One region of the Hyphomonas sp. KY3 genome, then DNA from elsewhere that is predicted to be linked to it. Evidence: predicted binding sites of a transcription regulator. Region 1 holds the regulator's gene; the other holds the start of a gene.
The links. Region 1 encodes HrcA, which represses chaperone genes, less so after heat shock. Its sites were predicted from a motif close to GTTAGCANTCNNCNNNGNNGANTGCTAAC; they were not measured.

Region 1 (4,213 bases):
ACGTTCTTTTCCCAACTGGCGGTGCACAGGACATGCGTGTTGCCGAACTTGGCGAGGCATGAGCCTTCAGCATAGCGCGTGACATTGGTCTCCAGCGTCACGTCGCGAAGCTGGTCAAAAGCGCGTCCGGATGGACGAATAAGCGTGCTCATTTTGAATTCCTCATTGCTGCCCTGCCTGATTGCGGGTTTTGACGCGCCTGTCTACACCGGGAGAGAGGTTCATAACCGCCGGGGGAATCATGCCGACAGATATCGAGATCGCCAGAAGCGCCAAGAAGCGCCCTATTCACGAATTGGCCGAAGCGCTCGAGATCGATCCAGAAAACATTATACCCTATGGCCATGACAAGGCGAAGATCGCAACCGGTCACCTGACGGCGATAAAATCAAAGCCCAATGGCAAGCTGATCCTGGTCACCGCGATCAACCCGACACCTGCTGGCGAAGGCAAGACCACAACCAGTGTCGGACTGACAGACGCAATGAACCGGATCGGCGAGCGCACCTTGCTCTGCCTCCGTGAACCTTCGCTCGGCCCCTGTTTCGGGATGAAGGGCGGAGCCACAGGCGGCGGCCAGGCGCAAGTGGTGCCGATGGAGGACATCAACCTCCACTTCACGGGTGACTTCCACGCGATCACCTCCGCCCACAATTTGCTGGCGGCCATGATCGACAATCACGTCCATTGGGGCGGGGACAGCGGCATCGATCCCACACGGATCACATGGCGCCGCGTCATGGACATGAATGACCGCAATCTGCGCAGTGTCGTAACGGGCCTCGGCGGCAGCCCGAATGGCACACCGATGGAAACCGGCTTCGACATCACTGTCGCATCCGAAATCATGGCAATCCTCTGCCTGGCAAAGGATGCCCACGACTTGCAAGCCCGGCTGGAGCGCATGGTGATCGGCTATCGCCGGGGGCGCGTGCCTGTCACGGCGAAAGACATGAATGCGGTCGGTGCCATGATGGTCCTTCTGAAGGACGCCATGCTGCCCAATCTGGTCCAGACCCTGGAGGGCAACCCAGCACTCATTCATGGCGGCCCGTTTGCCAATATTGCGCATGGCTGCAGCTCTGTGATCGCCACGCAGGCCGCACTCAAGATGGCAGATTTCGTCGTAACAGAAGCTGGCTTCGGAGCAGATCTCGGCGCTGAGAAGTTCTTCAATATCAAATGCCGCCAGGCTGGCCTCGCGCCCAGCGCTGCGGTGCTCGTCGCGACCGTTCGCGCGCTGAAGATGCATGGCGGCATCGCCAAGGAAGACGCCGGCACCGTCAGTTACGACTCGCTCGAAAAGGGCCTTGCCAATCTTGGCCGTCATATCGAGAACATGAAACAGTTCAACGTCCCGGTCGTCGTGGCAATCAACCGGTTTACCTCGGACACATCCGGTGAAATCGCCGCAATTGAAGCCTACTGTGCCCAACAGGACGTACCTGTCTCCGTCTGCACGCACTGGGCTGAAGGGGGGCATGGCGCCGAACACCTTGCGCACACAGTTGCCAATCTTGCGCGAAACGCACCGGCAGATTTCGAACCGCTCTATCCGCCGGAAATGCCTCTCTTTGACAAGATCGAAACCGTGGCCCGGCGCATCTATCGTGCCAGCCATGTCGAGACGACCCCTTCGGTACGCAACCAGCTGGAACGTTGGGAAAAGGCAGGCTTCGGCCATTTCCCTGTCTGTATGGCAAAGACGCCCTACAGTTTTTCAAGCGATGCCAAACTGATTGGCGCGCCCGAAGACCATGTTCTCAAGCTTCGTGACGTGCGCCTGTCTGCGGGCGCGGAGTTCGTCGTGGGAATCTGTGGTGACATTGTCACCATGCCGGGTCTTCCCCGCCAGCCTGCTGCGGAAAACATGCACCTCAACACCCTGGGTCAAATCGAAGGCCTTTCCTGATTGGTGCTCAGCAGGCGGGATGAAACCTGTTGAACGCAGCGCGGCACACGCCTAATCAATAAGGGATGATCCAGCCACTCGACACGCAATCCCTGTTGCAGCGCCTTGACCAGCGTTCACGCGACATTTTCCGTGAGATTGTCGAAGGCTATCTGACCACAGGCGAGCCTGTCGGCTCCCGCACCTTGTCGAAAAGCGGGATAGCCCTCTCTCCTGCCTCCATCCGCAATGTGATGGCGGATCTGACTGAACTCGGCCTGCTGGAATCGCCCCACATCTCTGCCGGACGCGCGCCGACCCATACCGGCCTGCGCCTGTTCGTCGACGGCTTTCTCGAAATCGGAGAGCCCAGCCGCGCCGACCGTATGGAGATTGATGACCGCCTCAAGTCGGCGGGCACCAATATCGAAGCGGTCATGGGCGAAGCCTCGAATATCCTGTCCGGCCTGACCGGCGGTGCAGGCCTGGTCACGTCCCCAACCCGCGACGCGGTGGTCAGGCATGCCGAATTCGTACCGCTCGGCGGACGCGAAGCGCTCTGCGTTATCGTCACAGAGGATGGCGATGTCGAGAACCGTATCGTTGAAGTGCCCGAAGGGCTGCCGGCAACGACACTGATCGAGGCGGGTAATTATCTCTCAACGCGCGTGCGCGGTCGCACCCTGACGGAAGTTGCCAGCGATATCCGTCAGGAATTGCGCTCGCATCGCGCCGCGTTGGATCAGGCCGCATCCTCGCTGGTGGAACAGGGACTGGCGCAATGGAGCGGTGATGCACCCGGACGGGGACGCTCCCTGATCGTGAGAGGCCGTGCCAATTTGCTCGAAGACGCACAGGCCGCAGAAGATCTCGACCGGGTACGCCAGCTGTTCAACGAGCTTGAACGCCAGCAAAGCTTGCTCGATATCCTCGACACAACCCGAGAAGCGGACGGTGTGCGGCTGTTCATTGGTGCGGAGAACCAGCTTTTCCCGCTATCGGGTTCAAGTGTGATTGTGGCTCCCTATATGGGAGGCGGAAAACAGGTTATTGGCGCACTGGGCGTGATCGGCCCCACCCGGCTGAACTATGCCCGCGTCATACCTATGGTCGATTATACGGCGAAAGTGGTCGGGGAACTCCTCTCCACACGCCGCAAAAAGGATACGCAAGGATGAGCGACGAAACCAAACCCGGCGAAACCGCTGAAATTGATTCCAATACTTCCAAGGCTGACCTCAAAGCGGCTGCGGACGATATCCTGAAGTCTGCGCCCAAGCAGGAAGACGCACCCGAAGCGCAAGCGGACGTGGATCCTGTGCAGCGACTTGAGATCGAGAAAGAAGAGCTGCGCGAGCAATTGCTGCGAACGCTGGCCGACCTCGACAATACGCGCAAGCGCGCCGAGCGTCAGGTGTCCGACGCGCGCGTCTACGCCATCGAGAAATTTGCCGGCGACCTGCTCAGCGTTTCGGATAACCTCTCCCGCGCCCTCGCCGCCCTGACCGATGAAGATCGCGCCGCCCTGTCAGAAGCTGGCCGGAACCTGTTCGAAGGCATCGAGATGACGGAGAAGGAGCTGCACACAGCCCTCGCCCGTCATGGCGTTACGGTGATTGCCGCCCTGCCCGGCGACACATTCGACCCGAACCTGCATCAGGCCGTCGCCAACATCCCGTCCGACCAGCCAAACGGCACCATCGCCTCCTGCTTCCAGCCCGGCTGGAAGATCGGCGAGCGCACCTTGCGCGCCGCCATGGTCGCCGTCAGCGCAGGCGCGGCGAACTGATCAACGCCCCACCTTCCACATCGTAACGGTGTTCTGCCGCCAGTTCGGCACGATGACCGTATCGCCGATCACCGTCAGGTCATTCTGAGAGACCGGTTCATTAAACAGGGTGGCGACCGCGCCATCCTCGCCGACATAGTGGATCTGGCCGGGCCAGGACGAGACGAGATAGCCGCCGCCCGGCACGAGCCCGATCCCGTCGGCATTTTCCATGCCGGCGGCAATCTCGGTCAATTCGCCCTCTGCGGTCACGCTGAACAAGCTGCCGGTTGTCATGGTAGAGACCAGCATCCGGTCGCCATCGCCCAACAGGCCATTCACGCCCGCCAGCTGCTCATCCTGCAGCCAAAGCTCAGCCGTACCGTCTGATATCCGGTAGATCGCCGCATCACCGGAATCCGACACATAGATCGCGCCGTTCCAGTCGGTCGCATCATTGAGAAATTTGGCGCCCTCAATGCGGACTGAGTCCAGTCGCTCGCCGTCTTCGACGTTGAACATCACCACGCTATCAATGTCGGCGGCATACAGAG
Region 2 (4,213 bases), 1.6 Mb from region 1:
CGAGATAGCGATAGTTGACGTTCACATGCGTGAAACGACCTTTGAAACAAGCGGCGAGCGCTTCAGTATATTCAGGCTGGTTACGTAGATAGAAGCCAGCTTTGTCGCCTGTTTCGATCCCCATCTCGCGTAAATTCCGCGCAAGCCGGTTTGATCGAGCCGTGAAGTCTGGCCAGTATGTCCGCCGTGTCCCGTGGGCCAGAGCCAGGTCTTCCGGACCAAGCATCTCGCCCACAGCATCAAGCATGTCACCGAAATTCATATCCGAAGCAGATGCCACTTTGTTTCTCTCCCGTTTGTGTTTTTGGCAACTCTAAGCGGTTGCCGCAGCGGTAGAGAAGCTGGAATCGAGTGCGTCGGAAGGATCATTTCGCCCAAAAAAAGAGGCAGCACCGAAGTGCTGCCTCTGACAATTTGGCTTTGAGGGCCGGGCTTAGAAGCCCATGCCACCCATTCCGCCCATGCCGCCACCCATGTCAGGCATGCCGCCGCCGGCACCTTCCTTCTTTGGGGCTTCAGCGATGGACGCTTCCGTCGTGATCAACAGGCCAGCAACCGATGCAGCGTTCTGCAGAGCAGAGCGCACAACTTTCACCGGGTCGATCACGCCCATGGCGACGAGGTCACCATATTCTTCGGTCTGGGCGTTGAAGCCGAAGCCCTTGCCCTTGCCGCGACGGATCTGGTCGACAACGACCGAGCCTTCGACGCCGGCGTTTTCAGCGATCTGGCGAACCGGAGCTTCCAGAGCCTTGCGCACGATGTCGATACCGGCCTGCTCGTCAGCATTCAGGCCTTTGACGTCGATATTGCTTGCAGCAGCGAGAAGCGCCGTACCACCACCAGGGACGATACCTTCTTCAACAGCGGCACGCGTGGCGTTCAGGGCGTCATCGACGCGATCCTTGCGCTCTTTCACTTCCACTTCAGTGGCACCGCCAACCTTGATGACAGCTACGCCGCCAGCCAGTTTCGCGAGACGCTCCTGCAGCTTCTCCTTGTCGTAGTCGGAAGACGTGTCTTCGATCTGCTTGCGGATCTGCGACACGCGAGCTTCGAGGTCTTTCTTGGCGCCAGCGCCGTCCACGATGGTCGTGTCATCTTTTGTGATGGCGACTTTCTTCGCGGTGCCGAGCATGTCCATGGAGACGTTCTCGAGCTTGATGCCGAGATCTTCGGAAATGACCTGGCCGCCGGTAAGGACAGCGATGTCCTGCAACATGGCTTTGCGGCGGTCGCCGAAACCTGGAGCTTTCACAGCAGCGATCTTCAGGCCGCCGCGCAGCTTGTTGACCACGAGGGTGGCCAGTGCTTCACCGTCGACATCTTCAGCGATGATCAGGAGCGGCTTCTGGCTCTGAACAACGTTTTCGAGGATCGGCAGCATTGGCTGCAGGGAAGACAGCTTGCTCTCGTGCAGCAGAATGAACGGATCTTCGAGTTCCGCGATCATCTTGTCCGGATTGGTGATGAAGTAAGGCGACAGGTAGCCACGATCGAACTGCATGCCTTCGACAACATCGAGTTCGGTTTCGAGCGACTTGGCTTCTTCAACCGTGATGACGCCTTCATTGCCGACTTTCGCCATGGCTTCGGCGATCATTGCGCCAACTTCGGTGTCGCCGTTTGCGGAGATCGTGCCGACCTGGGCAATCTCTTCGTTCGACTTCACCTTCTTGGAATGATGAGCGAGGTCTTTAACGACTTCGGCGGATGCCTTGTCGATGCCGCGCTTCAGGTCCATTGGGTTCATGCCGGCAGCAACGCGCTTCAGGCCCTCGCGAACGATGGCTTGGGCGAGAACCGTTGCGGTCGTGGTGCCGTCACCGGCAACGTCGTTGGCCTTGGAAGCCACTTCGCGCAGCATTTGTGCGCCCATGTTTTCCAGCTTGTCTTCAAGCTCGATCTCTTTTGCGACGGTGACGCCGTCCTTCGTGGTGCGCGGAGCGCCGAAGGATTTCTCGATGACGACGTTACGGCCTTTTGGACCGAGCGTGACTTTAACGGCGTTGGCAAGCGTATCGACGCCTTTCAGCATCCGTTCGCGGGCCTCTGCGCCGAAAACTACGTGTTTGGCTGACATTGTGGATTACCTCTGTTGAGAATTCTGTCTGGTGGAAAGCGAAAGTGTGGGGGCTTAGCCCTCCAGGACACCCATGATGTCGCTCTCTTTCATGATGAGCAGTTCTTCGCCATCGACGGTCACTTCCGTGCCGGACCATTTACCGAAGAGCACGCGATCACCAGCTTTGACGTCGAGCGCGACACGCTCGTTGTCGTCACCAATCGCACCAGCGCCGACGGCGACGATTTCGCCTTCCTGCGGCTTTTCCTTTGCGGTGTCGGGAATGATGATCCCGCCCTTGGTTTTCTCTTCTTCCTTGACGCGGCGCACGACGACACGGTCGTGCAGGGGACGAAGTTTCATTGGATTTAGCCCTCTTGTCTCTTTGACGAGTTCAATTGAAAACGGTCGTCAGCAAGCAAATGTCAGGGGGCTTTAGCACTCACCCGGCACGACTGCTAACGATGCTGCGGAGTTAAGAGCTGCGAACCACAGCGTCAACCGCGCCATTGCGAAATTTTTTGTAATTTCAGAACGCGAGAAAGGCTGTTGGACGGCTCGGGAACGACGGCTTCGGAGCGCTAACAATAAAAATTCAGCCAGTCCCATGCCTGATTGGGTGAGCATTGGCGCAACGTCAAGGCGTAGCGACCGGCTTGTCTGCTTGTTTCCAAAAGATGAATGGTCAGGCGTTAAAATTCCTCAATCGATTGACGGTAAAATATACTTCCTATGTCACAACCGCTACAGCAACCGGGAGTCGGGACGTGCAGGGTAAATTCGAAGATGTGGTCGAATCGCTGACCTTTTTCGCTTTTGTGGCGATTACGGCGCTTTGCCTATGCTTCACCTTTTCCGTCATTGTCTATTCAATGGGGTTCCCGTCTGATCCCCAGAATTTCATTGTCGCGAACCTTTTCATTGCGTCCTGTGTGGCCGTTCCGACGGCCGCAATTGCTGCCCAACACGAGTACAGAATGAGAATTTACCAGCGCACGCTGGAAGATATGGCCTCTACTGACGCACTGACGGGACTGCTAAACCGCAAGTTCTTCAAACAATTTGCCTGTGAAGAACTCGCGCGCATGAGCCGGACGGAGATGACATCGGCGGTGGCGTTGTTCGACATCGACTATTTCAAGGCGGTAAACGACCAGCATGGTCATGCAGCGGGCGACCGTGTGCTGCGAGAAATCGCGGCGGTCGCATATTCTGAACTTCGCGGTCCATTCGACCGACTTGGGCGCTGGGGCGGTGAAGAGTTTGTTGTCCTGCTCAGCAATGTCGATATGGAGAAGGCGCTCAGCGTCTGTGACCGTCTTCGTTCTTCCATTGAAGACCATGTCGTCATCGTGGACGGACAACCCGTGAGTGTCACTGCGAGTTTCGGCCTGGCCATGTTACCGCCCAACTCGGATTTCGACGACATGCTCGAACAGGCGGACGGCGCGCTTTACGAGTCCAAGGCCAAGGGGCGCAATTGCGTCACGGCCGTCAAGGAACTTACGCTCGCGGCTTGATCCCAAATTGTCGGGTCCCTAAGCCTGATACCTGAGGGGGACTCAGTATGTCAGACATTAGTCCAAACAGGTTGAACGACGCTTTGACGCGCGCGCCATCCCTCGCGGCGTTATCGGGTCGTCGTACAGAGTTTGCTCAGGCGGAGCGTGTTTGGTCGAATGTACTTGAGCCCGAACTGTCCCGGCGGGAAGAGAGTCGGAAAGCCACAATACGTGCAGCGATAACGCGTTCAATTATCGGTGCTGGCATCCCGGTCTTCATTATTATTTTGTTGATGATCTCTACGCTCGTAAGTGTTGATATCATCTCACCCGGACTCATATTTCTGGTCATGGTGTCAGGCGCAATTGTGTCGGCGACCGCTTGGGTCAAGGTTTTTACAATGAAGTCGCAGACCAAGCAGTTGATCCTTTCAGCTGCCTGTGAACCGTTTGGCTTCACCTATGACACATTGCATCCAGACCTGTCCGGTATTGTCGATTTGAAGACGCTGGCTTCTCGGGCGAAGGAGTTGAATGCGGCCTATTCTGGCAAGATGAACTCGACAGTGAATACGCCGTTAGGCGCGATCAACATGAGTTCCACGAACGGTCCTGACGCGCCGACGCCAGCTTTTGAAATACTGAA

Region 2: a site for HrcA is predicted at 2,500-2,528, ahead of groES (co-chaperone GroES). Genes of this name have one in related genera too.

The regions. Positions count from the first base shown of each region.
Region 1 is NZ_CP022271.1:328,765-332,977, reverse strand. Features, by position in the region: gene rph (ribonuclease PH) at 1-152, opposite strand, end outside; gene CFA77_RS01785 (formate--tetrahydrofolate ligase) at 242-1,912, shown strand; gene hrcA (heat-inducible transcriptional repressor HrcA) at 1,978-3,069, shown strand; gene CFA77_RS01775 (nucleotide exchange factor GrpE) at 3,066-3,680, shown strand; gene CFA77_RS01770 (SMP-30/gluconolactonase/LRE family protein) at 3,681-4,213, opposite strand, start outside.
Region 2 is NZ_CP022271.1:2,257,401-2,261,613, reverse strand. Features, by position in the region: gene CFA77_RS11070 (acyl-CoA synthetase) at 1-280, opposite strand, end outside; gene groL (chaperonin GroEL) at 434-2,083, opposite strand; gene groES (co-chaperone GroES) at 2,138-2,428, opposite strand; gene CFA77_RS11055 (GGDEF domain-containing protein) at 2,833-3,585, shown strand; gene CFA77_RS11050 (DUF3137 domain-containing protein) at 3,633-4,213, shown strand, end outside.